DNA from 3 places in the Halomonas halophila genome. Region 3 is predicted to be linked to each of the others. Evidence: predicted binding sites of a transcription regulator. Region 3 holds the regulator's gene; each other region holds the start of a gene.
The links. Region 3 encodes FNR, which switches genes on or off when oxygen is low (the NO sensors DNR and NnrR bind a similar motif). Its sites were predicted from a motif close to TTGATNTANATCAA; they were not measured.
Positions count from the first base shown of each region.

Region 1 (9,597 bases), 1.2 Mb from region 3:
TGCGCGGTCTGATCGAGCAGGCGCTCGAGCAGGCACGCGGCGACGGCAACCTGCACCAGCAGCTGTGCGCCCTGGAAGCCTGGCTGACGATGGTCGATCCGGAGGATGAGGACGCGCGCATGGCCTTCCGGGGCCTGCTGGGCGAGGTCAGTCACAGCGATGCCCCGGTGCTGGTGCGCTGGCGGACCCTGCTCGACAAGCGGCTGCCGCATACCGCCGACCTGGAGGACTGACGGCGCACACGCCTGAGGTGCCATGGAAGAAGCAAAACGCCCGGCGAGGCTCGAGAGACGAGCGTCGCCGGGCGTTTTGTGTCGTGCGGGAGGTCGTGTGAGAGAGCCTTTGGAAGCGCGAGGCGTCGAGGCTCAGGTGGCGACTTCCAGCGCGGCGATCCGCGCCAGCGCCTGATCGCGGTGGTCGCCGCACAGTTCGCGGTCGTAAACGAAGCGGGCGCAGACCGCTGGCCGCTCGGGCCGGCCGAACAGCCGGCACAGGTTGTCGTCGTCGAGCTGGGCGCAGCGCACCCCGGCGGGCTTGCCGTCCGGCATGCCGGGGATCGGCGAGCTGATCGACGGCGCGATGCAGCAGGCGCCGCAGCCGGGGCGGCAGCCGCCGGCGTCCTGTTCTTCGCTCATGGCCGGGCGCGAGCTCACGCCTCGGCCTCCGCCAGCGCCCCCTTGTCGATGCCCTCGAAGGCCTGCACGCGGGTGGCGCGGCCGGTCTCGCGGGCGATCTCGCCGGCCAGCCAGGCGGCGATATGTTCCACCGTGGTCGGCGTCGGCATCGGGATGCAGCGCTCCCGCGGCAGGGTCAGGGCGAAACGCCCCTGCTCGGCCGTGTAGCGGGTGGTCAGCCGGCCGGTGAAGGCGGCATCCAGGCCCTCGACCACGTCGGCCTCGTCCACCAGGTAGCGATCCGCGAGGCGTTCGGCCCACTCGGTCTCGAGCGCCGGGCACCGTTCGCCGTCCTGCCACACGTGCAGCCGCGAGCGGTGGCCGTGGGCGATGCGCTGGCAGTTGCCGGCGTGGCGCTTGAGGCCGTGGCTGTAGGTGTAGGCGGCGCCGTCGATGGCCTCGTCGGTCAGCGTCAGGCGGATCGCCTCGACCCGGGCCGGCGGCTGGCGGCTGAGCGAGGCCGACAGGTGCTCGGCCAGGCGCTCGGCGGTGATGGCCGGCCAGGGCAGCAGGGCGAAAGCCTGGCGCGGGCCGCGGACCTCGAACGGGTAGGGCGACTCGGCGCGCACGCACAGGCCCTCGGCGCACTCATGGACGCTGATGCCGGGCGCCTCGGTGGGCACCAGCAGGGTGTGATCGGGGCCCTGGTCGATGCGCGACTTGATCCACGGCTTGACCTCGCCGAAGTCGAACAGCATGCCGTCCTCGCCGAGCTCGCCGTCGAGTTCGGCGTCGACCCGCCAGCTGGCGCCGATCAGCCCGCGTTCGGGGCACCACAGGGAGGCGTCGAGATGGGTGAGGCGGTTGACGAACAGCGTCATCAGTCGATCCCCGTGATCTTGTGGGTCTGCAGTGAGAGCCGCCACTGCGGATGGCTCAGGCAGTAGGCCACGGTCTCGGCCGTGACGTCACCGCCGCCGACCGCCGCGGTGTCCATCGGCTGAAGGAAGAAATGATGGAAGTCCAGGTCGGTGAAGCGCTCGGGCGGGGCGTCGCTCTGCGGATAGACCAGCTTGAGCTCGTCGCCGGAGGTCTGGGCCAGCACGCTCTCGCCCTTGGGGCTGACGCACAGCCAGTCGATGCCCGGCGGGGCCGGCAGGGTGCCGTTGGTCTCCACGGCGACGTCGAAGCCGCGCTCGTGCATGGCGGCGATCAGGGGCTCGTCGAGCTGCAGCAGCGGCTCGCCGCCGGTGAAGATCACCTGGGGCGTGGCGGTGCCCGGGGCATCCGGCCACAGCGCGGTCAGGTGATCGACCAGGGCCTCGGCATCATGGAAGCGTCCGCCGTGCTGGCCGTCGGTGCCGCGGATGTCGGTATCGCAGAAGCGGCAGGCCGCGGCGGCGCGATCGGCCTCGCGCCCGGACCACAGGTTGCAGCCGCTGAAGCGGCAGAACACGCTGGCGCGTCCGGCCTGGCCGCCTTCGCCCTGCAGCGAGTAGAAGGCTTCCTTGACGCTATACATGGTCGGACCCTTCGGCGGCGTCGGCGGCGGCATCAGGCCGCTGTGAAGAGACGTCGGCCTCGTCGCCGGTGGTGTCATAAGCGATGGGGTCGACGGCGCCGTTGGCGGCGAAGGCCGAAAGCCGTTCGCGGCAGCTGCCGCAGCGGCCGCAGGCCAGGGCTTCACCACGGTAGCAGGTCCAGGTCCTGGCGTAGTCGAGCCCCATGGCCAGGCCCTCGGCGAGGATCTCGTCCTTGCCGGCGCGCAGGTAGGGCGCGTGCAGGGTCACCGGCTCGAAGTTGGCGATGCCGGCGACGTCGTTCATGGCCTCGACGAACTCGGGGCGGCAGTCCGGGTAGAGCACGTGATCGCCGCCATGGGCGCCGTAGTCGACCCGATCGGCGCCGATGTTGACCGCCTTGGCGATCGCCAGCGACAGCAGGATCATGTTGCGGTTGGGGACCACGGTGGCCTTGAGGTTGGCCTCGGCGTAGTCGGCGTCGGGCAGCTCCTGGCTGGAGTCGGTGAGCGCCGAGGCGTCGATCAGGCCATGGATGGCGGTGATGTCGACCACCTGGTGGGGCACGCCCAGCTCGCGGCAGACCTCGCGGGCGACCGCGAGCTCGCGGGCATGACGCTGGCCGTAGTCGAAGGACAGGGCGTGGACCTCGCGGCCTTCGCGCAGGGCGCGATGCAGCACGGTAAAGGAGTCCATGCCACCGGAGTAGATCACCACGGTGGCCGGTGCGGCGGATTCTGACATGGGATACCTGTGGGGCGGAGAATTTGTCTGCCCGGCGCGCGTCACGGGCGCGGCGGGACCTTGGCCGGGGTCCGGTCCGGCAGGGGCGCACAGTGTACTTGACCAACGGGACAGGCGCCAAGGACGCTGATACATGTCATTCAGCGTGGACAGGCGACGTTGCTAGACTTCGCCCCTTTGCCACCGGTGATGTGAGCCTCATGGAAGCCCCCGAACTGCTGTCGCCCGCCGGCACCGTCAAGAACATGCGCTACGCCTTCGCCTACGGCGCCGATGCGGTTTATGCCGGGCAGCCGCGCTACTCGCTGCGCGTGCGCAACAACGATTTCAGGGTCGACAACCTGCACGAGGGCATCGCCTATGCCCACGAGCGGGGCAAGGCGTTCTATGTGGCCTCCAACACCGCGCCGCACAACAGCAAGCTCAGGACCTACCTGCGCGACATGGAGCCGGTGATCGAGGCCGGTCCCGACGCCCTGATCATGTCGGATCCCGGGCTGACCATGATGATTCGCGAGCGCTGGCCCGATCAGGTGATCCACCTGTCGGTGCAGTCCAACGTCGTCAACTATGCGGCGGCGACGTTCTGGCAGCGGCAGGGCATCCGCCGCATCATCCTGTCCCGCGAGCTGTCGCTGCAGGAGATCGGCCAGATCCGCGCCGAGTGCCCCGACCTCGAGATCGAGACCTTCGTGCACGGCGCGCTGTGCATCGCCTACTCCGGGCGCTGCCTGCTCTCCGGGTACTTCAACCGCCGCGACCCGAACCAGGGCACCTGCACCAACGCCTGCCGCTGGAAGTATCACACCGTGACGGCCGCCGAGGACGAGACCGGCGACCTGGTGCCGGCCAATGCCGCCCACGACGCCAGCGGCATCTGGACACCGGGTCAAGACAGGAGGCAGGACGGCGGCATGATCGCCTCCGCCGGTGGCAGGGAGGGCCAGGACACGCTGTCGGCGCTGATCGAGGACCGCTCGCGGCCGGGCGAGCCGATGCCGATGTACGAGGACGAGCACGGCACCTACATCATGAACTCCAAGGACCTGCGCGCCGTCCAGCACGTCCCGCGGCTCGCCGAGATGGGCGTGACCTCGCTGAAGATCGAGGGACGCACCAAGTCGCCCTACTACGTGGCGCGCACGGCCCAGGTCTATCGCCGCGCCATCGACGACGCCATGGCCGGTCGGCCCTTCGACATGCGCCTGATGGACGAGCTCGAGAACCTGGCCAACCGCGGCTACACCGAAGGCTTCTATCGCCGCCACGTCCACGACGAGTATCAGAACTACGAGCTCGGCCACTCGGTGGGCGTGCACCAGCAGTACGTCGGCGAGGTGCTGGGCTACGATCCCGCTCGCGGGGTGCTGGATATCGACGTCAAGAACCGCTTCGAGGTCGGTGACGGCATGGAGCTGATGCTGCCCGGCGGCAACCGTCGCTTCGCCCTCGAACGCATCGAGAACAAGCGCGGCGAAGCGGTGGGCGTGGCCCCGGGATCGGGCCACGTGGTGCGCATCCCGGTGCCGGGCGAGGCCATCGCGCCGGAACGCATCGAGTTCGCCCTGCTGATGCGCGACCTCGCCTGAGGCCGTGCCGGGCTGGACACCACCCGGGACCTTCGGTGAAGCTGACACGGCAGCACAGGCCCCCAGCACAAGGAACCGGCATGGCCACCATCGAACATCGCACCATTCTCGAGGCGCCGCCCGAGCGTGTCTTCGCCCTGCTCGAGCGGGTCGAGGACTTCGTCGACTATTCGGACCTGATCGAGCGCATCGAGCCGCTGGGCGAGGGGCGCTATCGCTGGCACGTGCACGCGGTGCGCATGGACTGGACCTTCGAGGTGGCGATCACCGAGCATCAGCCGCCCGAGGTGCTGGCCTGGGAATCGCTCAGCGGGGTGTGGAACCGAGGCCGCTATCGGCTGACGCCGGTGCCCGAAGGCACCGAGGTGGCGCTGACCCTGGAGTACGAGATTCATAACCGGCTGGTCGAAAAGGCGGTCAAGCGCGCGGTGACACCGTTGGTCAATCGCGTCAGCCAGCAGATTCTCGACCGCGTCGCGGCCAGACTATAGCGTGATCCGAAAGCGAGAACGCCGCCCATCCGGGCGGCGTTCTCGTTTGGTGGCTTTGCTTTGTTCCAGGCACTTTCCGGCGCTGCCTGGTCAGCCCTTGCGCAGCAAGGCATTGAGATGGTCGACCACCTCGGCCCAGTCGGCGTCGGCTTCGAGCGCCTCGCGCAGGAACTCCGCCTGGCCTTCGTTCCAGCAAGGCGCGTCGGGCAGTTCCACGTTCTCGGGCAGCGGCGAGTGGCGCTCGATGAAGCGCTGGATGGCCGCCGGCTCCGAGGCCAGGCCGAGCTGTTCGAAGAGTTCGCTGAACGGATGATCGGGATGTTCCATGGCAGGGCACCTGTGCGGGCGGACGTGTGTCTCCACTCTAGCCGTTCGGGCCCCGTCATGGCGATGGTGCGGTCGAGGCGTCTTCAACGCTCGGTCCCCCGTTCCGCCTCAGGGGGCGGCACGCTCGCCGACCAGCGGGGTCAGGAAGCGCCGGCGCCGTTCCTCATCGGGGAGCGGCTGGGCCAGCAGGTGGACCAGCTTGGCCACGGCGGCTTCCGGCGTCATGTCGTCGCCGGACAGCACGCCGGCATCGGACAGCGCCTGACCGGCGGCGTAGTGGCCGATGGCCACCGCCCCGTGGGGGCACTGGCTGATGGCGGCGAGCAGCTTGCCCTCGCCGACGGCCTGGGCCAGTACGCCGGCCAGGCGCGGATCGTCGGGCACGTTGCCGCCGCCCCAGACCTCCAACAGCGCGCCCTTGACGCGATCGTCCAGCAGCCAGGCCTCGAGCTGCCAGGCGGCGAGTCCCGGCCACAGCACGATGCGCGGCACCGCGCCGGCGGCCAGCGGCGCATAGTCGGGCAGTTCGAAGCGTGGCGCGCCGCGCTGGGCACGCTCCAGGCCGCGGCCGGGGTAGAGCACGGCGTCGTCGTCGACCCATTCGCCGAGCGGCGGGTGGTTGGGGCTGACGAAGGCGTCGGCCTCGCGAGCCTGCCACTTGCGGCTGCGTGCGCCGCGCAGCAGGCGGCCGGCGAAGCAGATCGCCACCTCCTGCAGCCGCGGATCGGCGGCGAAGCGCAGCGCCGCCTCGACGTTGGTCAGCGCATCGCTGCCGGGCGCTTCCAGCGGCTGCATGGCGCCGGTGATCACCACCGGGCGGTCCAGCCCCTGCAGCTGATAGGCCAGGCTGGCGGCGGTCCAGGCCAGAGTATCGGTGCCGTGGATCACCACGATGCCGGCATGGTCGGCGTAGTGTTCGGCGATCAGCCCGGCCAGGCGCTGCCAGTCCGCGGGGGTGGCGGCGCTCGAGTCGATGGGCGTCGGCGTGGCGATGAGTCGGAAGTCGGCCAGTCCGGCCTGGCGCGCCGGGGGCAGGGTCGCCAGGGTGCGCCGCAGGCGCGACTCGATGTCGTGGCCGGGGATCAGTCCGTCGGGACTGTCCACCATGCCGAACGTGCCACCGGTGTAGATCACCAGCAGGGAAGAAGCGGTTGACGTCATGGGAGCTCCAGGCGGAAGACGCCCACCATGATAGGGCGCCGGCGCCGGCACACAAGAGGGCCTGGGGTGGGGCGGGGTCAGCGCACCACGAGGTGGCCGGTCTCGTCGCTGGCCAGGCGACGATCGCGTCCGGCCAGCAGGGCAAAGACCATGGCGGCGGCAGTCACGGCCGTCAACGCCAGGGTGATGCCTGGCAGCCCCAGGTCTAGCTCGAGCATCACGCCGATGCCCAGCGGGCCCAGCGAGGCCAGGGCGTAGCCCACGCCCTGCACCATGCCGGAGAGCTTGCCGGCCAGTCGGGCATCCGCGGTACGCAGCACGATGAGCGACAGCGCCAGGCTGAAGCCGCCGCCCTGGCCGAAGCCGAGCAGCGCCACGCCGGCCCAGCGCCACTCGATCGGTCCCTGCAGCAGTACCCAGAAACCGCCGGCGATCAGGCTCAGCACCAGCATCAGCGCCGGTCGCTGGTCGCGGCCGAGGCGGGCCAGCCAGGGGGCGGACAGCGCCGCGCCCAGCTGCAGCATCACCGAGGCGCCGGTCATCCAGCCGGCCTCGGCGTCGTCGTAGCCGCGTTCCACCAGCAGGGTCGGCAGCCAGCCGAAGACGATGTAGGCCAGCGAGGACTGACAGCCCATGTAGAGGGTGACCTGCCAGGCCAGTGGCTGGCGCAGCAGCGCGCCGGTATCGCCGCGGGCCGAGGCTTGCCTCCGCGGTGGCGGTGATGCCGGCATCAGCGTCTGCCAGGCGATCAGGCTGATCGCCGCGAGCGCCGCCCAGCTGGTGAGCGCCGGCGCCCAGCCGCCCAGCGTCTCGGCCAGGGGGATGCTGAGGCCGGCACCCAGGGCGCCTCCCAGGCACAGCGCCATGGTGTAGACACCGGTCATCAGGTCGGCGCTGTCGGGAAGCTCTCGCTTGACCAGCCCGGGCAGCAGCGTGCCGGCGACGCCGATGGCGGCGCCCACCAGCAGGGTACCGCCGAACAGCCACGCCGGTGCGGCCAGTCCGCGCAGGGCGAGGCCGACGGCCAGGATCAGCAAGGCCAGCGACAGGGTGCGCTCGGGGCCCAGGCGTCCTGACAGCCAGGGCGCCAAGGGGGCGAAGAGTCCGAGGCAGAGTACGGGCAGGGTGGTCAGGGCGCCGATGGCCAGCACCGGCAGGCCGCTGTCGGCTTCGATGCGAGGGAGCAGTGGGGCCAGTGACGATAGTGCCGGCCGCAGGTTGAGCCCGACCAGCACCATCAGGGCGATGAATGCCAGGGAGGAAGGCGCGGCCCGTCGGCGCGCGCCGTCAGTGATCGCCATCCGGCTCCTCCGTCTGTCGACGGCGCTGCCAGCGTGCGGCGAATTCGGCCTCACCCTCGAGCTCATCGGCCGCGCCGAACTGCAGGTGCCGCCCGTCGGACTGGGCGTCGCTGTTGGCACGCTGGCGGATGCCGCTGACGTCCTCGCTGCTGACCAGATCGAAGTCGCCGTGGGTCATGGTGTGCGCGACCAGCGGCCCGTCGTAGGTCCAGCAGCGCTGGGGAACCTTGGAGACGTGCCACCGCTGGCCCTGCCAGTGGGCGATGCCGTCGGCGTCGAGCCGGAAGGCGTCGTCCGGCAGCAGGGCCGCGAACAGACGGGCGTTGAGCACCAGGCCGTTGTCGATCATTTCCACGGGGCCCTGGTACTCGCCCCGCTTCAGGGCGCTGAGCATGTCGTCACGGGCCCGCTTGCCCTCGGGAGTGATCCTGCCCTCGCCGCACAGGTGCAGCAGGTCGCCGTCGACCTGCTTGATGACCCAGACGCGAATCGGGGGCTTGCCGAACAGTCGCTTCCACATGGTTCAGCTCATATGTTGACGCAGGTCGCCTCTCACACTGTCGATCAGGGTGATGAAGTGGCTGTCGCCGCTGGCATCGATGCGATCGACCCGCGCCATGCTGGCCAGGCCGCGATCGACCAGCAGCTGGTCGAAGATCTCCAGCGTGATGGATTCGACGCCGGCCTCTGCCGGCGGCAGGGTGCCGTCGGTCAGGGTGAAGCTCGGCAGCAGGGCGGCGCGTACGCGGGTGGCGCCGCCCTCGGCGAGGACCCGGCGCACGAACAGCCAGCCCTCGCAGGCCAGCCGCTCCCCCGATTCGAGCTCACGCTGGAAGAGGGTGCGATAGCAGGCCCCCTGGGTCGCGGCCTTGTCGGCCATGCTGCGGTAGGCTTCGGTGGTGCGCTGGGCCGAGACCCCGGCGGATTCCAGCTGCTGCCAGGCCGCGCGATGCTCGCGGTCGAGTTGTGCCTGGCGCTGAAAGCGCTGCCAGAGTCGGTAGTCGTTGATCAGCTCTCGCGTGTCCATGGGCATCCTTGCAGGCGTCGTGTCGGCCGATAAGGCGAATACATTCGCATTATCGGATATCAATTGCCAGTGCGCTGGCGATCCTGTCCGCCGCGCCGACGCCGGCGCCGCCCCGGTGACTGGCCGTCGCGGTCGCCGCCGTTTCCGCCATGGTTACCGCCGGCGCTGCTGCGGTTGCCACCGTTACCGCTGCGACCACCGCCGCCGTTGCCGCGACCGTTGCCACCACGGCCATTGCCGCCACGGCCACGATTGCGGCCGTTCTCGATCGGCTCGGGTTTGGCGTTGGGGTCGGGCTCGAAGCCGGGCTCGATGTGCTTGGTCAGGTCGCGCTTCATCAGCTTCTCGATGTTGCCGAGCAGACCATGCTCGTCGACGCACACCAGCGATACGGCCTGGCCGTCGTGACCGGCGCGACCGGTGCGGCCGATGCGGTGCACGTAATCTTCGGCCACGTTGGGCAGCTCGAAGTTGACCACGTGGGGCAGCTCGTCGATGTCCAGGCCGCGGGCGGCGATGTCGGTGGCCACGAGCACCTGCAGGTCGCCGGACTTGAAGGCGGTCAGCGCGCGGGTGCGGGCCGACTGGCTCTTGTTGCCGTGGATCGCCATGGCCGAGATGTCACGCTTGTCGAGGTGCTCGGCCAGGCGGTTGGCGCCGTGCTTGGTACGGGTGAAGACCAGCACCTGGAACCACTGGCGGCTGCTGATCAGGTGGGTGAGCAGATCACGCTTGCGTTCGCGGTCGACCCGGTAGACGGCCTGGTCCACGGTCTCGGCGGGAGTGTTGCGGCGCGCCACCTCGATCAGCGTCGGATCGTCGA
Region 1 covers NZ_CP129121.1:1,677,276-1,686,872, forward strand. The annotation lists gene QWG60_RS07695 (AAA family ATPase) at 1-233, shown strand, start outside; gene QWG60_RS07700 (YkgJ family cysteine cluster protein) at 366-635, opposite strand; gene QWG60_RS07705 (6-carboxytetrahydropterin synthase) at 650-1,495, opposite strand; gene queE (7-carboxy-7-deazaguanine synthase) at 1,495-2,136, opposite strand; gene queC (7-cyano-7-deazaguanine synthase QueC) at 2,129-2,878, opposite strand; gene trhP (prephenate-dependent tRNA uridine(34) hydroxylase TrhP) at 3,079-4,467, shown strand; gene QWG60_RS07725 (SRPBCC family protein) at 4,548-4,958, shown strand; gene QWG60_RS07730 (DUF2789 domain-containing protein) at 5,049-5,285, opposite strand; gene QWG60_RS07735 (asparaginase) at 5,394-6,446, opposite strand; gene QWG60_RS07740 (MFS transporter) at 6,524-7,747, opposite strand; gene QWG60_RS07745 (hypothetical protein) at 7,734-8,267, opposite strand; gene QWG60_RS07750 (hypothetical protein) at 8,271-8,774, opposite strand; gene QWG60_RS07755 (DEAD/DEAH box helicase) at 8,834-9,597, opposite strand, start outside.
Region 1: the regulator FNR is predicted to act here: its motif matches at 3,005-3,018, upstream of trhP (prephenate-dependent tRNA uridine(34) hydroxylase TrhP).

Region 2 (9,597 bases), 260 kb from region 3:
GACTACCAGCGCTTCGGCGAGGCCTTCTCCGGGTCGCTGGAGGCCTACGAGGAACGGTTCGGCACCCGTGGGGTGCTCCACACCTTCGCCACGGAGGAATTCGACGACACGGAGATGCCGCGCTTCGGCGTGATCGGCGCCCAGACCATCGAGGACACCGGCCCGCTGACCCGCGAGCGCATGGAGAATTTCGACTCCGACGAGGTGATACCCCTGGCCCTGGACTTCATGGAGGAGGCCAGCAGCGCCGGCGATCCCTTCTTCGTATGGCTGAACACCAGCCGCATGCATCTGTACACGCACCTCGACGACGAGTGGCGCTACGCCGCGGAGGAACACACGTCCGAGGCCGATATTCACGGCTCGGGGATGCTGCAGCACGATCACGACATCGGCACGGTGCTGGACTGGCTGGACGAGCAGGGACTGGCCGGGAACACCATCGTCTGGTACTCCACCGACAACGGCCCCGAGCACAGCTCCTGGCCGCACGGCGGCACCACGCCCTTCCGCGGCGAGAAGATGACCACCTTCGAGGGCGGCGTCCGAGTTCCGTCAATGATTCGCTGGCCCGACCATATTCCCGCCGGCAGCGTCCTGAACGGCATCCAGGGCCACCAGGACATGTTCACCAGCCTGGCAGTAGCGGCCGGCGTCGAGGATCCCGCCGAGCGCATGATGAGCGAGAAGGAGCAATACATCGACGGCGTCAATAACCTGCCCTACTGGATGGGCGAACGGGACCGGTCCGATCGCGACCATATCTTCCACTACTACGAGAGCAAGCTCACCGCGGTACGCATGGGTCCCTGGAAGTTCCACTTCTCTACCAAGGAGAACTACTACGACAACCTGGTGCCGCGGACCGTACCGCTGGTGTTCAACCTGCGCATGGACCCTTACGAAAGCTACGACTCGCCGGACAGCTACGGCCACCTGATGCAGAAGGTCTCGTGGCTCATCCAGCCGATGTCGGTGCTGATGCAGGAGCACCTGGCCTCGCTGGCCGAGTATCCGCCGGTACAGGGTGGCGCTTCCTTCGACATGTCCAACGTGGTCGATGAGTTCATGAACAAGGCCATCCAGTAACCCGGCCTCGCCGTCCGCCATGGCCACCCGAGGGTGGCCATGGCGGTGTCGCGTCTGGACGTCACGCTGCCGACACGACAGGATGATCACCGTGGCTGGCCACCGGGGCGCCACGACACAGGGAATGTCATCGCATTGAATACCCAGGCCTCATCCCGTACCGCCGTCTTCGTCCATCGCTGCCTGCGCCCGAGCGCCGCGGCGGCCCTTCTGCTGACCGGCCTGCTGACCCTGTTGATAGCAGGCGCCGCCCAGGCCGCCTCGCCGCGACTGGCCAGCGAGGGCGACGGCTACGCGCCGGAAGGCAGCTGCGCCGGCTGTCATCAGGCCGAACATGACGCCTGGAAGGATTCCGACCACGGCTGGGCCATGCGCCCCGCCACGCCGGACAACGTGCTCGGCGACTTCGCGGATGCTCGCTTCACCGACAGTGGCCAGGAAGGCGAGAGCCAGGCTCTGTTCCACCGGCAGGGCGAGCGTTTCCTGGTCACCCTCGAAGGCCCCGGCGAGCCCGAGGCCACCCACGAGATCGCCTATACCTTCGGCTACCAGCCCCTCCAGCAATACCTGATCGCGATGCCCGGTGGCCGACTGCAGAGCCTGACCATCGCCTGGGACTCTCGTTCGGCGGCGGAAGGGGGCCAGCGCTGGTTTTCGCTCTATCCCGGCCAGACCTTCACCCCGGACGATCCCCTGCACTGGCAGGGCCGCTACCAGAACTGGAACGCCATGTGCGCCGACTGCCACTCCACCAACCTGCAGAAGGGTTATGACCCGGTGGAGGACGTCTTCGACACCACCTGGCACGAGCAGAGCGTCGGCTGCCAGAGCTGCCACGGCCCGAGCCAGGCGCACCTCGACTGGGCCCAGGACGTGCCCTGGGCACAGGACGACGCATCGGCGGCCGCCCCGAGCGCCGAATTGAGCGCCGCCTCCAGCGACACGCCGGGCACGTCGAACAGCGCCGAGGACATCGGCCTCGGCGTGGACCTCGACGACATGTCCGGCCAGGAGATGGTCGGCCAGTGCGCCCGCTGCCACAGCCGGCGCACCACTCTGGGGGCAGGCCCGGCCCACGGCGAGCCGCTGCTCGACAGCGCGCTGCCCAGCCTGCTGACGGAGGGGCTCTATCATGCCGACGGCCAGATCCAGGGCGAGGTCTACGTCTACGGCTCCTTCGCCCAGAGCAGGATGTACCAGGCAGGCGTGACCTGCACCGACTGCCACGACCCGCACACCAACCGCGTGCGGGTCGAAGGCAACGGACTCTGCACCCAGTGCCACAACACCGCTCAATCGCCCCGCTTCCCGGAGCTCGAACCCGGCGACTACGACAGCGTCGAACACCACCATCACAGGCCCGGCAGCGAAGGCGCCCAGTGCGTGAACTGCCACATGCCGGAGACCACCTACATGGTGGTGGACCCGCGCCGCGATCACGCCTTCCGCGTGCCCCGCCCGGACCTGAACGAGGCCACTGACAGTCCGGATGCCTGCACCCGCTGCCACGACGGCATGTCTCCCCACCGTGCGGCCGGCAGCATCAGGGACTGGTTCGGCGACCTCGCCAGCACCGAGCAAGGCGGCACTCACTACGGCGAGGTCTTCGCCGCCGCGCGCCAGGGTCGCGACGACGCCCTCCGCCCCCTGCAGCGGCTGGCGGCGGACGACGACACGCCGGACATCGTGCGCGCCACGACCATCGACGCCCTGGCGGACATGGGGCCGCCGGCCCTGCCCACCCTCGAGGCCGCGCTGGACGACGACAGCGGCCGGGTGCGCGCGGCCGCCGCGCCGGCCTTCGCCAGCGCCCCGGACGCGCTCAGGATGGAGCGCCTGCTGCCGCTGCTCGACGACCCGCTGCGGGCGGTCCGCGACGAAGCCGTGCGCGCCCTGGCCGGCATCTCGCCGATGGAGCTGCCCGAGGAGAGCCGCCAGGCCTACCGCGCCGCCCGCGAGGACACCGAACGCCGCCTGCGCGCCAATGCGGACCTGCCGGGCAACCGCCTGAGCCTGGCGGTGCTGCTCGAGCGCAGCGGAGAGCGCGACGACGCCATCGACCAGTACCGCGCGGCCCTGGCGATGGATCCCTACTTCCTGCCGGCTCGGGTCAACCTGGTCACGCTCCACTCGCGCGGCGGCGACACGGCGGCATCACGCCGGCTGCTGGAGGACGGGCTGGCCCTGGACGACATGCCCCGCACCGACCGCGGCCACCTGGCCTACCTGCTGGCCCTGTCGCTGGCGGAGACGCAGCAGTTCGACGAGGCCCTGGAGTGGCTGTCGAAGGCCGTCGAGTGGCGCCCCGGGCACGTGCGAACCCACTACAACCGCGCCCTGATCCTCGACCGCCTGGGCCACAAGCCTCAGGCCCTGGCGGCGCTGGAACAGGGCCTGCGACTGGCACCGGACTCGCCGGACCTGCTCTACGCCGCCGTCTACCTGAACGCCGCGGCGGGGCGGATTCCCCAGGCGCTGTCGGCCCTGGAGCGGCTGCGTCGCCAGCACCCGAACGACCCGCGCCTGCAGCAGCTCGAACGTCAGCTGCGCGCCCGTTGACGAGGCGGCCGGCGACGCCGCCTATCTTGAGACATGCCCACAGAAGGAGTCTTCCATGAGTCAGTCCCCCCGCATCCTGGTCTTCGCCGGCAGCGCCCGCCGGGGCTCGTTCAACAAGCGCCTGGCCAAGCTGGCCGCCGAACGCATCGAGGCCCACGGCGGCCGGCCGACCCTCATCGACCTGGCCGACTACCCGATGCCGCTCTACGACGGTGACCTGGAAGAGACCAGCGGCCTGCCCGAGTCGGCGCTGGCCCTGCGCGAGCAGCTCGCCGAGCACCAGGGCCTGCTGATCGCCTCGCCGGAATACAACGGCTTCATCACGCCGCTGCTCAAGAACACCATCGACTGGCTGACCCGCCCCCATCAGGGCGACAGCGGCCTGGCGCTGTTCCAGGGTCGGCTGGCGGCCGTGGTGGCCGCCTCACCGGGCGGGCTCGGCGGACTGCGCGGCCTGGCATTGATCCGCCAGCTGCTCGGCAACATCGGCGTCACGGTACTGCCGGACCAGCTCGCCGTGGCCGGTGCCGGCGATGCCTTCGACGAAGAGGGACGGCTGGTCCAGGAAGGCCAGCGCAAGAGCCTCGACGGCATCTGCCGCCGGCTGGTCGAGGATCTGGAGCGCCTGCACGGCTGATCTCGGCGATGCGGCGCCCTCAGCGGGCGCCGTCATCAGCCAGGGTCCAGGCCACCAGCCGCACCACCAGCGGCCGCACGCTCAGCACGCCGATGAAGGCCACCGGCACGGCCCGCACGTAGGCCTGAGCCACCGCCGCGGGATAGCCGGCGTCGACGCCGCCGTTCACCGCGGTGATCACCAGGCTCATCAGCAGCGTCATCAGCGCGGACATGTAGAAGGCGAAGACCACGGGCGCGAAGCGGGTCGGCACGCCACGGCGGCGTGTCGCGCCGGCGGCGTCCTGCGTAGGGCGTGAAGGCATGGTGCTGTCCTCTGTCGGTGAATCGAACGCCTTCAGCCTAGGGAAGGACAGGGGGCATCAGTAGACGCCCCGGCCTTGGTTCACTATAAAGCTTTATTGACGAATCAATACCTGCATTACGAGATATACCCAATGGATACCCTGCGCGCCATCGAGAGCTTCGTGAAGGCCGTCGAGGCCGGCAGCATTGCCGGTGGTGCCCGGCGCCTCGGCATCAGCCCGGCCGCGGCCAGCCAGGCCATCGCGCGGCTCGAGGCCACGGTGGGCACTCGGCTGCTGGCCCGCACCACCCGCCGCATGTCGCTGACCGACAGCGGGGAGCTCTACTACCAGCACGTGCGACACGTGGCCCGCGATCTGGAGCGCGCCCACGGTGCCGTCTCCACGCTGCAGGCCGAGCCGCGCGGGCGGCTGCGGATCACCTCCACCGCCGCCTTCGGCCGCCACGTGCTGGCACCGCTGATGCCAGGCTTCAACGCCCGCTATCCACATCTGGCCCCGGAGCTGCTCACCACCGACCGCCGCGTGGACCACATCCACGAGGACGTGGACGTCAGCATTCGCTTCACGCCACAGCTCGAGGAGGGACTGGTGGCGCGGCGCATCGCCTCCATCCCCTTCCTGTTCTGCGCCTCGCCGGAGTACCTGGCCCGCGCCGGACATCCGCAGAGCCCAGAGGCGCTGCGCGACCACGATTGCCTGGTGTTTCGCTTTCCCACCGACGGCCGCTTCCTGAGCTGGGGCTTCATTCGTGACGGGATACGCTTCGAGGCGGACTTCCGGGCCGCCCTGATCAGCGACGATATCGACGTGCTGGCGAGCATGGCACTGGCCGGCGGCGGCATCACACGGCTGGCGGACTTCATCGCCGCCCCGCACATCGCGGCGGGGCGCCTGGTGCCGCTGTTCGTGGACGTGGAGGAAGGGGACGGCAGCGACACCCGCGCGGTGTCGGAGCCGATGGATATCTATCTGTGCGTCGACGACCGGCTGGCGCTGACGCCCAAGGTCTACGCCTTCATGGACTATCTGGTCGAGCATCTGCCGGCGGCCTGGCGACCGCGCTGACGGGCGCCCGGCGGCGGCTCACCGCCGCCCCTGACGGCGCAGGCGGCGGCGCACCCCGTGGCGATAGGCCACGGCGAGCGCCGGATTGATCAGCGGCAGGCCGATCAGCCACGCCAGCGGGCGCAGCCGCGGCACCCGGCGCATCAGCAGGAGGTAGGCGTCGAGACCGTCACACAGCCGGCCGTGCTCGTCCTCGACGTGAAGGGAATGCAGGGCATCATTCGGATCGATGCCGCGTTCGCGCAGGCGCGCCTGGTTGGCGGTGACGTCGACCCATTCCACTGCCGACGCCTCGCCGGCCATTCGCTCGTAGCGGCGCCGATCGCGGCGACATTTCGGGCAGACCGCATCGTAGTAGACCCTTAGCGTCGGTTCCTCTGGCATGGCAACCTCATCGTGAGACGCGCGCGGTGGGTCAGGCGGTCGCGGACGCCGGGGTCCGGGTCGCCAGGAACTCGCCCTTGCCCACCGGCACCAGGCTGGTGGTGAAGTCATCGTCCGCCTCCACCAGATCGATGAACGGCGCCAGCTCGTCGGCGTGGGAGGTGGCGTTGTCCACCACCAGCAGCCCGCCCGGCGCCAGGGTCTCGCGCACCACGGGCCACCAGTCGACGTAGCGCTCGCGGTCGGCATCGAGGAACACCAGGTCCCGCGAGGCCGGGGCCTCGCGGTCGAGCACCCGGCCGGCCTCGGCATGCAGCGATTCGATCACGTCCGCCAGCCCGGCCCGGGCGAAGTGTTCGCCGGCCATGCTCCAGCGTCCGGCGGCCCACTCCACCGTGGTGACCCGGCCGCCGAGCGCCCGGGCCGCCTCGGCCAGCCACAGGGTGGAGTAGCCGTTGGAGGTACCGATCTCGAGGATACGCCGCGCCCCGGTCGCCCGGACCAGCACGGCGAGGAACTCGCCGGTATCGCGGGTGATGTTGCGCAGTCGCTCGTCCGGCGTCGTGACGCTCCGGTCGTGGTGCTCGCCGAGACTCTCCAGCTCGGCCAGCAGGGCCCCGAAGGGCGTGGCGTGTTCCATGGCCATATCCTCTGGCATGTCGTCTCGTGATCGTCGTGCTCGCGGCTGGCGGCCCTCAGACGCCGATCTTGTCCTCGTATTCCTTGTCGGCATGACGATGCAGCGTCGAGTCGTCATCGCAGCTCGGCGACTGCAGGAAGGTCTCGGTGACGTCGAGATGGCCGAGGCTCTGGATGGTGCGGCGTCCCAGCAGCACCGGATAGTTCATGTCGCTGCGGTCCTCGAGGCTGAACTGCTCCTCGAAGCGTTCGTCGCCCATGCAGATGGTCATCAGCACCACCGGACGGTGATCCCGGCCGCCGGCGCCAACCACGGTGAGGTCGCGATAAAGCTGGCGCTCGAATTCGTGGCTGACGATCTCGCCGCTCTCCTCGTCCTCGACCTCGACCTCGAAGCGCACCCAGTCCTCGCCGTCGCGCTCGAACTCCTCGATATTCTCCGCCTGCATGGAGGACGTCAGGGCGCCGCTGTCGAGCTTCGCCTTCACTTCCACGCCCCAGCTCGGGTCGATCAGGGTCTTCTCCACCCAGCCGTAGACTTCCGGCGCTTCGGCATCACTGGCCAGGGCGGTGCCGGACAGCAGGCCGGCCCCCAGCAGGGGCATCAGGGCTCGCGACAGGGACTTGTGCATGTTCTCTCCTTCGAATCATACGGTTGAGGACGGTGCCGGCGCAGGCCGGGCAGCATCGAGTGTCATCTGACACGTCCTCGGCGTCCAGGGTTCCGCCGGGCCATGGCATCGCGCCCGCCGGCCCGAGAGGCACCGGCGGGCGCCGCCGTCATGATGAGATGTCGAGCCGGCGGCGATGCGCCTCCTTGACCTTGGGCAGGGTCAGCTCCAGCACCCCGTCGCGGAAGCTCGCCCCGGCCTTGTCGGCGTCGATGTCGCAGGGCAGTTCCACGGTGCGCAGCACGCTGCCGCGGGAGATCTCGCAGCGATAGTACTCACCCTCCTCCTTCGTGCCGCTCTCCTTGCGGCTCTCGCCCTTGATGGTGACCGTGCGGTCGGTCACCGAGACGTCGAGATCCTCGCGAGCGAACCCGGGAACCTCGGCGCGCACCACCACCTCGGCGTCCTTGTCGAGGATATCGACCCGCGGCATCCGCGGCTCCAGACGATCCCAGCGCAGCGGATGCATCCAGTCCCGCGCCAGCAGGCCATCGAACAGGCGATCCAGCTCGCGGAACGGGCTGGCGGGACGCGACTCGGGGACCCGGGCTTCCGGCTCATCGGCCCCGGTGGCCGTGCGGGAGGAAGCGGCTTGTTGAAATGTCTTGTCGGCCATGATGTGGCACCTCGATACCGTCGATACGCAGAAGAATGCGCGGCGAGGCCTTGGCAGCCATCCTCGATCCCTCAGCTGCCCTCGATCCCTCCATGCGCTCGATCCATCGCCCGCCGTCCTCGCCGGCAGGGAGACGACCGCGCTTGCCGGTCGCATCATCAAGCGTAGGCGAGCGATCACTCACCACGATGACGCCGATCAACGTTTGTGTCGGTTCCTGTCCCGCAACCGCGGGCGTGGCGGCTAGCCTTAGGGGAAAGGGCCAACGACGGGAGACGCGGCATGGTGCTGGAACACGAACTCGGCCGGCATCGCCTGTTCAACGGACTGCAGACGGTGCTGATCCTGGGCGGCCTGACGCTGACGCTGTCCCTGCCCGGCTACCTGCTGGCGGGACCGGGCGGCGTGCTGATGAGCCTCTCGGCGGTGATCGTGACGGCCGTGATGATGAGCTGGATGCCGGCCCGGATGATCCTGGCTCGGGCCGGCGCCGAGCGGCTGCCGCCGTCCCGGGCGCCGGAGGTGCATGCGCTGCTCCGGCATCTCTACGCCGGCGCCGGCCTGACGATCGCGCCGCAGCTCTACTATGCGCCCTCGGCGGAGATCAACGCCTTCGCCGTGGGCGGCCCCCACGACGGCGGCATCGCGGTCACCGACGGCCTGCTGCGCTTGTTGACGCGGCGGGAGCTGGGCGGGGTGCTGGCCCATGAAGTGAGCCATCTGCGGCGCGGCGACACCCGGGTGATGTCGATCGCCACGGCCATGACCCGCATGACGCTGTGGCTGACCACGGCCGTGCAGCTGGCGATCCTGATCAGCCTGCCGATGATGCTGTCCGGCGAGGGCTCCCTGCCCTGGCTCACCCTGCTGACGATCGCCGTGGCGCCGACGCTCAGCGTGCTGCTATCACTGGCGCTGTCGCGCAATCGCGAATACACCGCCGACATGGAGGCCGTGGCGCTCACCGGCGATCCGGCGGGTCTCGCCTCGGCGCTGGTGGTGCTGGAGCGTCAGCGCAGCGGCTGGCTGGCAAGCCTGTTCGGGCGTCGCCCGCCGCTGGAGATCGCCTGGCTGCGCACTCATCCGTCCACCGCGGCACGCATCCACCGGCTGGCCGAGATCGACGACGCGCCACATGCCCCGTTCGGCGATACCGACGAGGTCATGCCGCTTCGGCGCCCGATCCCAACCCGACGTCGCAGCGGGCACCGCTGGCGCTGAGGAAAGCCGCCGGCGGCTCAGTCCCGGCGACCTTCCCGCTCCAGGTCTTCCACGTCACCCATGGACGCCAGCTTGACGTCGCGCACGGTGCGGATGGTGGGCTTGAAGGCGAACAGCGCCGAGCCGACGATGAAGAACCAGGTCGCCAGCGTCTGCTGGCTCTCGTAGAGGAACAGCACCGAGCCAACCAGGAAGGCAGCCGCGGCGCCGAAGTCGACGAAGGTGTAGATCAGCTCCCAGAGGGCGTAGAGCCGGCGGGTGCGCGGGTTTTCCTCGCGCCGGTCGCGATCGAATAGCGCCATGCGCATCTCCTTGGACGATGGGGAAGGTCTCAGGGAGCGGCGCGTCGCAGCTGTTCGAACTCCTCGTCGCCGACTTCCTGACGCTCGGCATCGAGGATCCTGCCGCC
Region 2 covers NZ_CP129121.1:2,590,587-2,600,183, forward strand. The annotation lists gene QWG60_RS12205 (arylsulfatase) at 1-1,089, shown strand, start outside; gene QWG60_RS12210 (tetratricopeptide repeat protein) at 1,129-3,648, shown strand; gene QWG60_RS12215 (NADPH-dependent FMN reductase) at 3,704-4,285, shown strand; gene QWG60_RS12220 (DUF2798 domain-containing protein) at 4,305-4,589, opposite strand; gene QWG60_RS12225 (LysR family transcriptional regulator) at 4,722-5,657, shown strand; gene QWG60_RS12230 (thiol-disulfide oxidoreductase DCC family protein) at 5,676-6,041, opposite strand; gene QWG60_RS12235 (O-methyltransferase) at 6,073-6,699, opposite strand; gene rloA3 (retropepsin-like aspartic peptidase RloA3) at 6,737-7,312, opposite strand; gene QWG60_RS12245 (Hsp20/alpha crystallin family protein) at 7,461-7,967, opposite strand; gene QWG60_RS12250 (zinc metalloprotease HtpX) at 8,250-9,188, shown strand; gene QWG60_RS12255 (YrhK family protein) at 9,206-9,490, opposite strand; gene QWG60_RS12260 (cell division protein ZipA C-terminal FtsZ-binding domain-containing protein) at 9,520-9,597, opposite strand, start outside.
Region 2: the regulator FNR is predicted to act here: its motif matches at 8,156-8,169, upstream of QWG60_RS12245 (Hsp20/alpha crystallin family protein).

Region 3 (9,597 bases):
GGTCAACAACGCCGGAAAAAACATCGCAGACTTTCGTATCATGAGCGTAAAACGATTCAATTAGTGATCGTAAGTTTGTTGTAAATCAATATATTACGAACCTTCTGGAAGGATTTGACTCGAGAGGAGGCGGCAAAGGTTGGACGATCGTCTATCCCCGTGTCCGAATGATGACTCGGCATCCGATCTCGGCATAACGTCATGACGCATGAGGTCACGGTCGTGGGCTATGACTTTGGTATAAAGCCGAGATTCGTCGGGTCGGCCTGCGGCGGAATACCTAACACCATGGTCTAGATTCTGGTCGCGAGAGGGGGTTGCTACTCTGGACCCGAGCCCTGCTGTCCCCGGTTCTTCGTCTCGCGCGTGGCCCATGCCCCGTTCGGTGCGCGATCCGGGGCGGCGATTCCCGGCACGAGGACCCGCTTCCATGGTCGATGTCGATCTCTCCCACGCCCCCTTCAGCCTGCTCGACGAGGCCGGGCGGGAGCGCGTGCGCGGCGGTCTCGACCTGGCCTACTTCGATTGCGACGAGATCATCCTCGAGGCGGGGCAGCCCGGCGAGAACGTCTTCCTCATCCACAAGGGCGAGGTCGCCGAGCTGGACACCACCCAGCCCGGCGAGCGCCAGCGCATCGGCCACTACACCGGCGGCGATCTGTTCGGTGCCATCAGCATTCTCAATGGCCAGAGTCGCTATCGCTTCCGTGCCGAGCAGGAATCGCTGTGCTACCTGCTGCCCCGGGCGCTGTTTCTCGAGCTGTGCGACGCCTATCCGGCCTTCGATGCCTTCTTCCGCCAGCGTCTCGCCGACAAGGCGCGGCTGCTGACCGAGCAGCGCGCGGCCGGCGGGGTGACCATGGCCGGCTTCATGCTGGCGCGGGCCCAGGACTGCATGCGCCCGCCGCGCTGCCTGGGCGGCGAGACCACCATCGCCGAGGCGGTGCGTCTGCTGCATGACGAGGCGGTCGACAGCCTGCTGGTGCAGGGCGAGGCCGGGCCGGGCATGGTCACCAAGACCGACCTGCTCGACGCCCTGGTGCTCGAGGGGCTCGGCCAGGAGACACCGCTGTCGTCGCTGGCCGGGGAGGAGCTGATCACCGCCCGGCCCGATCAGTACCTGTTCGAGGTGCTGGTGCTGATGACCCGCCGGCGCATCGAGCGGGTGGTGATCGTCGAGGACGAGGCGCCGGTGGGCGTGGTGGAGCTGACCGACGTGCTCAGCTACTTCTCCAGCCGCAGCCACGTGGTCAGCCTGCAGGTCGAGCAGGCCGGCGACCTGAAGCAGTTGGCCTCCGCCAGCCGCCGTACCGCCGAGCTCGCCGGTGCGCTGATGGCCCAGGGCGTGAAGCTGCGCTTCGCCATGGGGCTGCTGGCCGCGCTCAACGGTCGCATCATCCACAAGGCCTGGGACTTCTCGATGCCCGAGTCCCTGAGGCGCGACAGCTGCCTGATGGTGATGGGCAGCGAGGGGCGCGGCGAGCAGATGCTCAAGACCGACCAGGACAACGGCCTGATCCTCGACGACGACCTGGCGTGGCCGGACTGCATGGAGCGCATGGCCGAGTTCACCGAGACCCTGGTCTCGCTCGGCTACCCGCGCTGCCCCGGCAACATCATGGTCTCCAACCCGGACTGGGTGGGCACCGAGCGCCAGTGGAAGGCGCGCATCGCGCGCTGGGTCGAGGCCCGCGACGGCGACAGCCTGATGAAGCTGGCGATCATGCTCGACGCTCATGCGGTGGCCGGCAATCCGGCACTGCTCGAGCGGGTGAGGGAGACGCTGTTCGAGGCGGCCTCCCGTGACGAGCTGCTGCTCTCCTACTTCGCCCGGCCGGTGATGCGCTTCTCCACGCCGCTGACCCTGTTCGGCTCGCTGAAGAAGCCCCAGCACGGCATCGACATCAAGAAGGGCGGCATCTTTCCCATCGTGCATGGCGTGCGGGTCATGGCGCTGGAGCGCGGCATCCTCGCCACCGGCACCCTGGATCGCCTCGATGCCCTGGCCGCCGACGGGCGGCTCGAGGAGCGCTTCGCCGAAGACCTGGGGGAGGCGCTGTCGCTGTTCACCCAGCTGCGCCTCGAGCAGCAGCTGGCGCGGCTGGAGGGCGACGGCGGCGACGAGAGCGGCGAGCCAGACCGGGTCGTGGTCCAGTCGCTGTCGTCGCTGGAGCGTGACCTGCTGCGCGAGGCGCTGCACATCGTCAAGGACTTCAAGCAGCGGATTTCCCATCGTTATCACCTCGAATACACCTGAGGTGGCCGGCCGCCGCCTCTCGACACGACAAGGACATCGACATGCTCAAGACCCTGCGCCGCCTGGTCGACCGCCACCGCCACGCCCATGGCCAGTATGGCTGGCTGTTCCGCCCCTATACGGGGGAGGAGCTGGTGGCGCTGGCCGTGCAGTCGACCGGCGGCGACGTGCGCAGCGCCGAGCCGCTGGCGATCGCCGCGGTGCGCCTGCGCGGCGATCGGGTGCTGACCAGCGAGTCGCTGGAGCTGCGGCTGACGCGCCCGGAAGGCGTGGACGCCGAGGTGCTGCGGCGTCACGGCCTGCGCGGCATCGATCTCGACGACGGCGTGACGCTCGACCAGGCCCTGGCGCGGCTGCTCGACTTCGTCGGCAATCGCCCGCTGGTCGGCTGGCGGCTGGATCGCGACCTGGCGTTGCTGAACCGCCCGCTGCGCGCCCGATTCGGCTTCGACCTGCCCAATGCCGGCATCGACCTGGTCCAGCGTTACCAGCGTTACCATCATCATTCGCGGCTCGAGGTGGCACCGGCCTTCGAGCGGGTCGCCGCGCAGCTCGAGGTGCCGCTGATGGGGCGCCACAGCGTGCTGGGCACCGCCGTGACCACGGCCCTGATGCACCTGCGGCTGGACCGCGACGCGCTGCTCGAGCGCCGCAGCGGCTGAACGCGCGCCACGTCGCCAGCCTGGCGGCAGGGTGGTAGGATAGGCGCCCTTTCCCTTTCCCCGATTGCCCTGGCAGCGCCCCGACCATGCAAGATGCCGTGACCTTCGATCCCCGTCCCGCCGATGAGGCCGCTTCGGCCGAGCCGTCGACCCTGTCCGCCGAGGCGCCCGACGCCAAGGCCAAGCGCGAGTTCAACAAGCTGCAGAAGCGTCTGCGGCGCCAGGTCGGCAACGCCATCATCGACTTCGACATGATCCGCGAGGGCGACAAGGTGATGGTGTGCCTGTCCGGCGGCAAGGACAGCTACACCATGCTGGAGATCCTGCGGAATCTGCAGCGCAACGCGCCGGTGAACTTCTCGCTGGTGGTGGTGAACCTCGACCAGAAGCAGCCCGGCTTCCCCGAGCATGTGCTGCCCGAGTACCTGGACGGGCTCGGCGTCGATTACCATATCCTCGAGCGCGACACCTACTCGGTGGTCAAGGAGAAGACCCCGGAAGGCAAGACCACCTGCGCGCTGTGCTCGCGGCTGCGCCGCGGCTCCCTCTATGGCTATGCCGAGGAGATCGGTGCCACCAAGATCGCGCTCGGTCATCATCGCGAGGACATCCTCGAGACGCTGTTCCTCAACATGTTCTTCGGCGGCAGCCTCAAGTCGATGCCGCCCAAGCTGCTCTCCGACGACGGCAAGAACATCGTCATCCGCCCGCTGGCCTACTGCCGCGAGGCCGACATTGCCGAGTTCTCGGAGCGCATGGCCTTCCCGATCATCCCCTGCAACCTGTGCGGCTCGCAGCCGAACCTGCAGCGTCAGGTGGTCAAGGAGATGCTCGCCGAGTGGGAGGCCAAGCATCCCGGCCGTCTGGAAAGCATGTTCAAGGCGGTCACCAACGTCGCCCCCTCGCAGCTGGCCGACCGCGAGCTGTTCGACTTCGCCGGGCTGGAGGACAAGCAGGCGAAGATGCAGGCCGACCGCATCGATCTGCATAACGAGTGAGTAGCGCCTAGCGGCAAGCGCCCGGCTGCTCAGTAACGGGCGGCAGATGTCGAGGAAGCCAATGAGAAACCCACGGGACGTCGAGTCCTGTGGGTTTCTTCGTTGACGTCAGGAATGGCCATGACATCATCCTGCCGCGCTTGGCGCTTGGCGCTTGGCGCTTGGCGCTTGGCGCTTGGCGCTTGGCGCTTGGCGCTTGGCGCTTGGCGCTTGGCGCTTGGCGCTTGGCGCTTGGCGCTTGGCGCTTGGCGCTTGGCGCTTGGCGCTTGGCGCTTGGCGCTTGGCGCTTGGCGCTTGGCGCTGTCAGCGGCAGCCCTCTTCCTCGGCCAGCTCGGCCAGGGCGTCCAGGTCGAGGATGTTCACCTCGCGGCCGGAGACGGCCACCAGGCCCTGCTGCTGGAAGCGGCCCAGGATGCGGCTGACGGTTTCCACGGCCAGCCCCAGGTAGTTGCCGATGTCGGCCCGGGACATGGAGAGCCGGAAGCTGTAGGCGGAGTAGCCGCGGCGCCGGAAGCGGTCGGAGAGGCTGGCGAAGAAGGTGGCCAGCCGCTGGTCGGCGGTCTTGCGCGACAGCAGGCGCATCATGCGGCGGTCGTCGCGCATTTCCTTGCTCATGCTGCGGTAGAGCTGGGCGCGCAGCTCCGGCAGGCTTTCCGACAGGGCATCCAGGCGATCGAAGGGGATCTCGCACACGGTGGTGGTCTCGAGCGCGATGACCGAGCCGGGATAGGTCGACTCGTCGATGCCGTCCAGCCCCACCAGTTCGCTGGGCAGATAGAAGTTGGTCAGCTGATCCATGCCGCCGCCTTCGCTGGTGATCTGCTTGAGGCTGCCGGAGCGAACCGCATAGACGCTGGTGAAGGGGCTGCCCTGACGGAAAAGCGACTCGCCCTTCTTGAGCGGCGGACGGCGGCGGATGATGGCATCGAACTGATCGATGTCCTCGAGTTCGAGGGCCAGGGGCAGGCACAGGGAACTCAGGCTGCAGGTCCGGCAGCGGGTCTCGTGCAGCAGTGAGCGGCGCCTGCCGGCTGCGATATCGGGCATGCTGTCCTCCTTGATCGGGGCTTGCCTTCCCCATTATGGCGGATAGCACCCGCCCGGGCATAGCATCCCTTAGCCGTGTCCCGCGCCCGAACGGCGGCAGCGCGACCAGTGCCCCGATGCGGTGGCCAGTCGCCCCTCATCCAGCGCCGCGGCATAGTCCTCGGCCGAGCCGGCGTTGCAGGCCACGGCGTCGGGCAGCCGCGAGATGGCACCGGGGCCAAGCCCCAGCCGGTCGCGGGCCTGCTCGCGTCGCGTCTGCGCCCGGGCGTCCTCCAGCGCGGCGCCGTGGCGGGCGTAGAACCCGCCTCCCAGCGACCGATAGCCGTTTCCGGCCAGGCGGTCCTCGATCCGAGCCAGCAGTGTCGCCGGCAGCGTCGACTCGCCTTCCTGCCAGGCGGGGTCCGGGCGCAGCGAGAGGCGTGGCGGCGTCATGGCCATCAGCGTGGCGAGCGCCGCGGCGGCCTCCTGCTCGGGCGTCGCCGGCGGCACGATCAGCACCAGGTTCAGCGAGTGCCAGCCCATGCGGACGCTCTCGTCGAGCAGCGGCTCGATGCGTGACTGCAGCCGCGTCAGGGCTTCCGGGCGGTCGGCCCTCGGCAGGCGCATGACCAGCTTCAGGCGGTTGAAGCCCAGTGCCTCCAGATGGCGCAGGGTGAGAAGATCCGTGGCACGGGGATCGAGTTCGACGGTGAAGTCGCGCCAATGTCCCGATTCGAAGGGAAAGCGCGAGGCCAGCCGATCGACCAGCCCGCTCATCCGCGACAGGCTCAGCCAGGGGGGCAGGCTGCCGCCCCAGTGCAGGGCCTCGAGCCGTCGATCGGGGGCGAGGCAGCGTCGCACCAGCACCATCTCGCGATCCAGTCGGGCCAGGTCGACTTCGAACGGGTCCATGCCCTTGGTGTGATCGACGCGCGCGTCGCCATCGTGGCGCAGCGGCAGGCGCAGATGCAGCGACAGGGGACGGGCGTCGGCGTTGCTGGCGGCCAGCGCCGCGGCGTAGTCGTCGGCGCCGAAGTCGGAAGGAGCGGTGACGGGCATGGCAGGATTCCGGGAGTGCATGCCATCAGGCTAGCGGTCGCGGAAGCGGGCGGTGTTGCGCTGGGTCAAGCGCGACGGCGAAAGCGGTTCAGTGCTGCCCGGCGTGGCCGGCCTCGTGGGGCATCGCGCCCGGCCACAGCCCCCACAGCTGCCACAGGGCGAAGCCGATGATCGTCAGTGCCGCCAGGGTGCGGGTGGCCGGGTGGCGGATCAGGCCGCCCAGCCGACGCGCGGCCAGGCCGGTGGCCAGCAGCGCCGGCAGGGTGCCGAGTCCGAAGGCGCCCATCAGCGCCGCGCCGCGCAGCGGATCGGCGCTGGCCAGGCTCCAGGTCAGCATCGAGTAGACCAGTCCGCAGGGCAGCCAGCCCCAGACGGCGCCCAGGGCCATCGCCTGGGGCACCGTCACGACCGGCATCAGTCGCCGTCCGAGGGGCTCCAGGCGGCGCCACAGGCGCTTGCCGAGGGCCTCCAGCCTCAACAGCCCCTTCCACCAGTCGGCGATGTAGAGCGCCATCAGGATCAGCATCGTCGCGGCCAGCACCTGCAGCGCCAGGCGCACCCCGGGGGCCAGCCCGACCAGGGTGCCGAGCCCGGCGGCCAGGGCGCCCGCGAGCACGTAGCTGGCGATGCGCCCCAGGTTGTAGCCCAGCAGCAGGCCGCCGAGCCGGACCGGATGGCGCAGGCTGGGCGGCACGGCGAAACTCAGGGCGCTCATGATGCCGCCGCACATGCCGATGCAGTGGGCGCCGCCGAGCAGGCCGAAGACGAAGGCCGCGGCCAGCGGTGGCAGGTCGAGTCCGGTGGGGTTCATCGGGCGTCCTTGTCGCTGTCCTTGTCCCGGGTTCGGTCACGGTCGTGGGCGGCGTTCGGCTCGCCCGCATCGTGCGCTGGGCCTGGCCCTTGCGGCGGGTCGTCATCGTCGAACAGGATGCGATGCGCCGGGCCTTCCAGGTCCTCGAACTGGTCGTGGCGCACGGCCCAGAAGAAGGCCCAGACGGCCAGGCCGAGCAGGATCAGCGACAGCGGTATCAGCAGGTAGAGAATGCTCATGATGCCTCCCGGGCGAGGGTATTCTCGGCGCGCCGCTGGCGGGCCAGCCTCAGGGCATTGGCGACCACCACCAGCGAACTCGCCGACATGCCCAGCGCCGCCAGCCAGGGGGGCACCCAGCCCAGCGCCGCCGGGGGCAGGGCCAGCAGGTTGTAGGCCAGCGCCCAGCCCAGGTTCTGGCGGATGATGCGCCGCGTGGCGCGGCCGACGTCGAGCGCTTCGACCAGCCGCCCGAGATGGGGGCCGAGCAGCACGGCGTCGGCCCGGGTGCGGGCCAGGTCGGTGGCCGCGTTCATGGCGAAGGCGATGTCGGCGCCGGCCAGCACCGGGATGTCGTTGATGCCGTCGCCGACCATGGCCACCCGCTGGCCCTCGGCCTGGCAGTCGCGCAGCCGAGCGAGCTTGTCCTCGGGGCTCGCGCCGGCGCGCCACTCGGCGATGCCCAGTCGCTCGGCCAGCGCCCGGGTGGGCCCCTCGGCGTCGCCGGACAGCAGTTCCACCGCGATGCCTCGCGCCGCCAGGGCGGCGACGGTGGTGGCGGCATCTTCCCGAGGCTGGTCGCCCAGGGCGAACCAGGCCCGTGGCTCGCCGTCCTCGGCCAGCAGCAGCCAGTGGCCGATCTCGGCACCGCTGTCCGGATTCGTCGGCACTCGGTCCGGGGCCGCGAAGTCGGGCCGGCCGAGCCGCCAGGGACGGCCGTCGATCTCGCCGGCGAGGCCCAGGCCGGGGCGGGCGGTGACGTCGCGGGCACTGATGCCGGCGCGGCGATGGGGGCGAAAGGCGCGGGCGATGGGATGCTCGGAATGGGCCTCCAGGGCCGCGGCCAGCGCGGTGAGACGCTCGGGGTCGTGTTCCGCCAGCGGCACGGTGCGCTCCAGCCGCATCTCGCCTTGGGTCAGGGTGCCGGTCTTGTCGAAGATCATCCGGTCGAGGCGCGGCAGGGTCTCCAGAGCGTCGGCACGGGTCAGCAGCACGCCGCGGCGATAGAGCCTGCCGTGGGCGGCGGTCAGGGCGGTGGGCGTGGCCAGCGCCAGGGCGCAGGGGCAGCTGACCACCAGCACCGAGAGGGTCACCCAGAAGGCCCGCTCGGGGTCGACGAATGACCAGACCCATCCGGTGGCGGCGGCGATCAGCAGCACCTGGATCACGAAGTGATGGGCCAGCCGGGCCGCCCGGCGCGCGATGGGCGGGCGTTCGGCGAAGGCGCGGTCGGTGAGGTCGAGCAGCCGCGCCGCTCGGGCATCCCGTCCGGCATGGGTCACCCGCACCGTCAGCGGGCTTTCGACGTTGTGGCTGCCGCCGGTCACGGTATCGCCCACGCCGCGCGCCACCGGCAGCGCCTCGCCGGTGAGCATCGATTCGTCGAGGCTGGAGGCGCCCTGTTCGATCACGCCGTCGGCGGGCACGCCGTGGCCGGGCCTGACCAGCACCCGGTCGCCCGCGACCAGTTCGCTGGCGGGCAGGAGGCGCTCCTCGCCGTGCTCGCCGAGGCGGATCGCCGACAGCGGCAGGATCTCGGTCAGGGCGTTGCCGCGGCGCCCGCTGCGCCGCCGGGCGCGCACCTCCAGGAAACGGCCGAACAGCAGGAAGAAGGTGAACATGGCCGCGGAGTCGAAGTAGACGTCGCCATGGCCGACGAGCAGCGCCCAGGTGCTGGCGAGGTAGGCGCCGGCGATGGCCAGCGACACCGGCACGTCCATGCCCAGCTGTCGGTTGCGCAGGTCGCGCCGCGCTCCGGCGAAGAACGGCTGGGCCGAGTAGAGCACCACCGGCGTGGTCAGGGCGAAGGCCAGCCAGTGGAAGAGGGTATCGAAGTCGGCGCCCAGGCCGCCGTCGCCGGCCACGTAGAAGGGGATCGAGAACATCGCCACCTGCATCATGCCGACCCCGGCGACGATCAGCCGGCCCACCTGGCGGCGTTCCTCGCGCTGCAGGCGTCGTTGGGCCTCGTCGGGCTCATAGGGCTGGGCCGGGTAGCCGATGGCGGCCAGTTCGGCGAGCAGCCGCGAGAAGGCGATGCGCTGCGGGTCCCAGGCGACGCGGACGCGGTGGTGGGTGAGATCGACGGCGCTGGCGCTGACGCCGTCGAGGGCGTTGAGGCGATGCTCGATCAGCCAGGCGCAGGCGGCGCAGGTGATGCCCTCCACCGCCAGGGTGGCATGCACGCCCTCATCGTCGGCATGCACGAAGCGCCGCTGCAGGCCCGGATCGTCGAACAGTGCCCAGGTCTCGGCCTGGGCGGTCCGGCGCTCGTCGGGCCGTGTCGGCAGCTCGCTTCGGAAGCGGTAGTAGCCGGCCAGGCCGCCGTCGACGATGGCGTGGGCCACCGCCTCGCAGCCGGGGCAGCACAGCGGGTGTTCGGCGTCGTCGAGGGTGATCGTCCAGGGGGCGTCCTGTGGAACCCGGGCGCCGCAGTGATAGCAGGCGGCGCGCTCGACGGGCGCGGTGGCGGTGGTCGCGGTCATGGTGCCGCTCAGTCTCCGGGCGCCAGGACGATCTCGGCCTTGGCGGGGAAGCGGGCTTCGCCGGTGAGGCGCCAGGCGGG
Region 3 covers NZ_CP129121.1:2,848,258-2,857,854, reverse strand. The annotation lists gene QWG60_RS13470 (putative nucleotidyltransferase substrate binding domain-containing protein) at 431-2,257, shown strand; gene QWG60_RS13465 (3'-5' exonuclease family protein) at 2,299-2,919, shown strand; gene ttcA (tRNA 2-thiocytidine(32) synthetase TtcA) at 3,006-3,917, shown strand; gene fnr (fumarate/nitrate reduction transcriptional regulator Fnr) at 4,221-4,964, opposite strand; gene QWG60_RS13450 (oxygen-independent coproporphyrinogen III oxidase) at 5,034-6,002, opposite strand; gene QWG60_RS13445 (sulfite exporter TauE/SafE family protein) at 6,091-6,813, opposite strand; gene ccoS (cbb3-type cytochrome oxidase assembly protein CcoS) at 6,810-7,052, opposite strand; gene QWG60_RS13435 (heavy metal translocating P-type ATPase) at 7,049-9,517, opposite strand; gene QWG60_RS13430 (FixH family protein) at 9,526-9,597, opposite strand, start outside.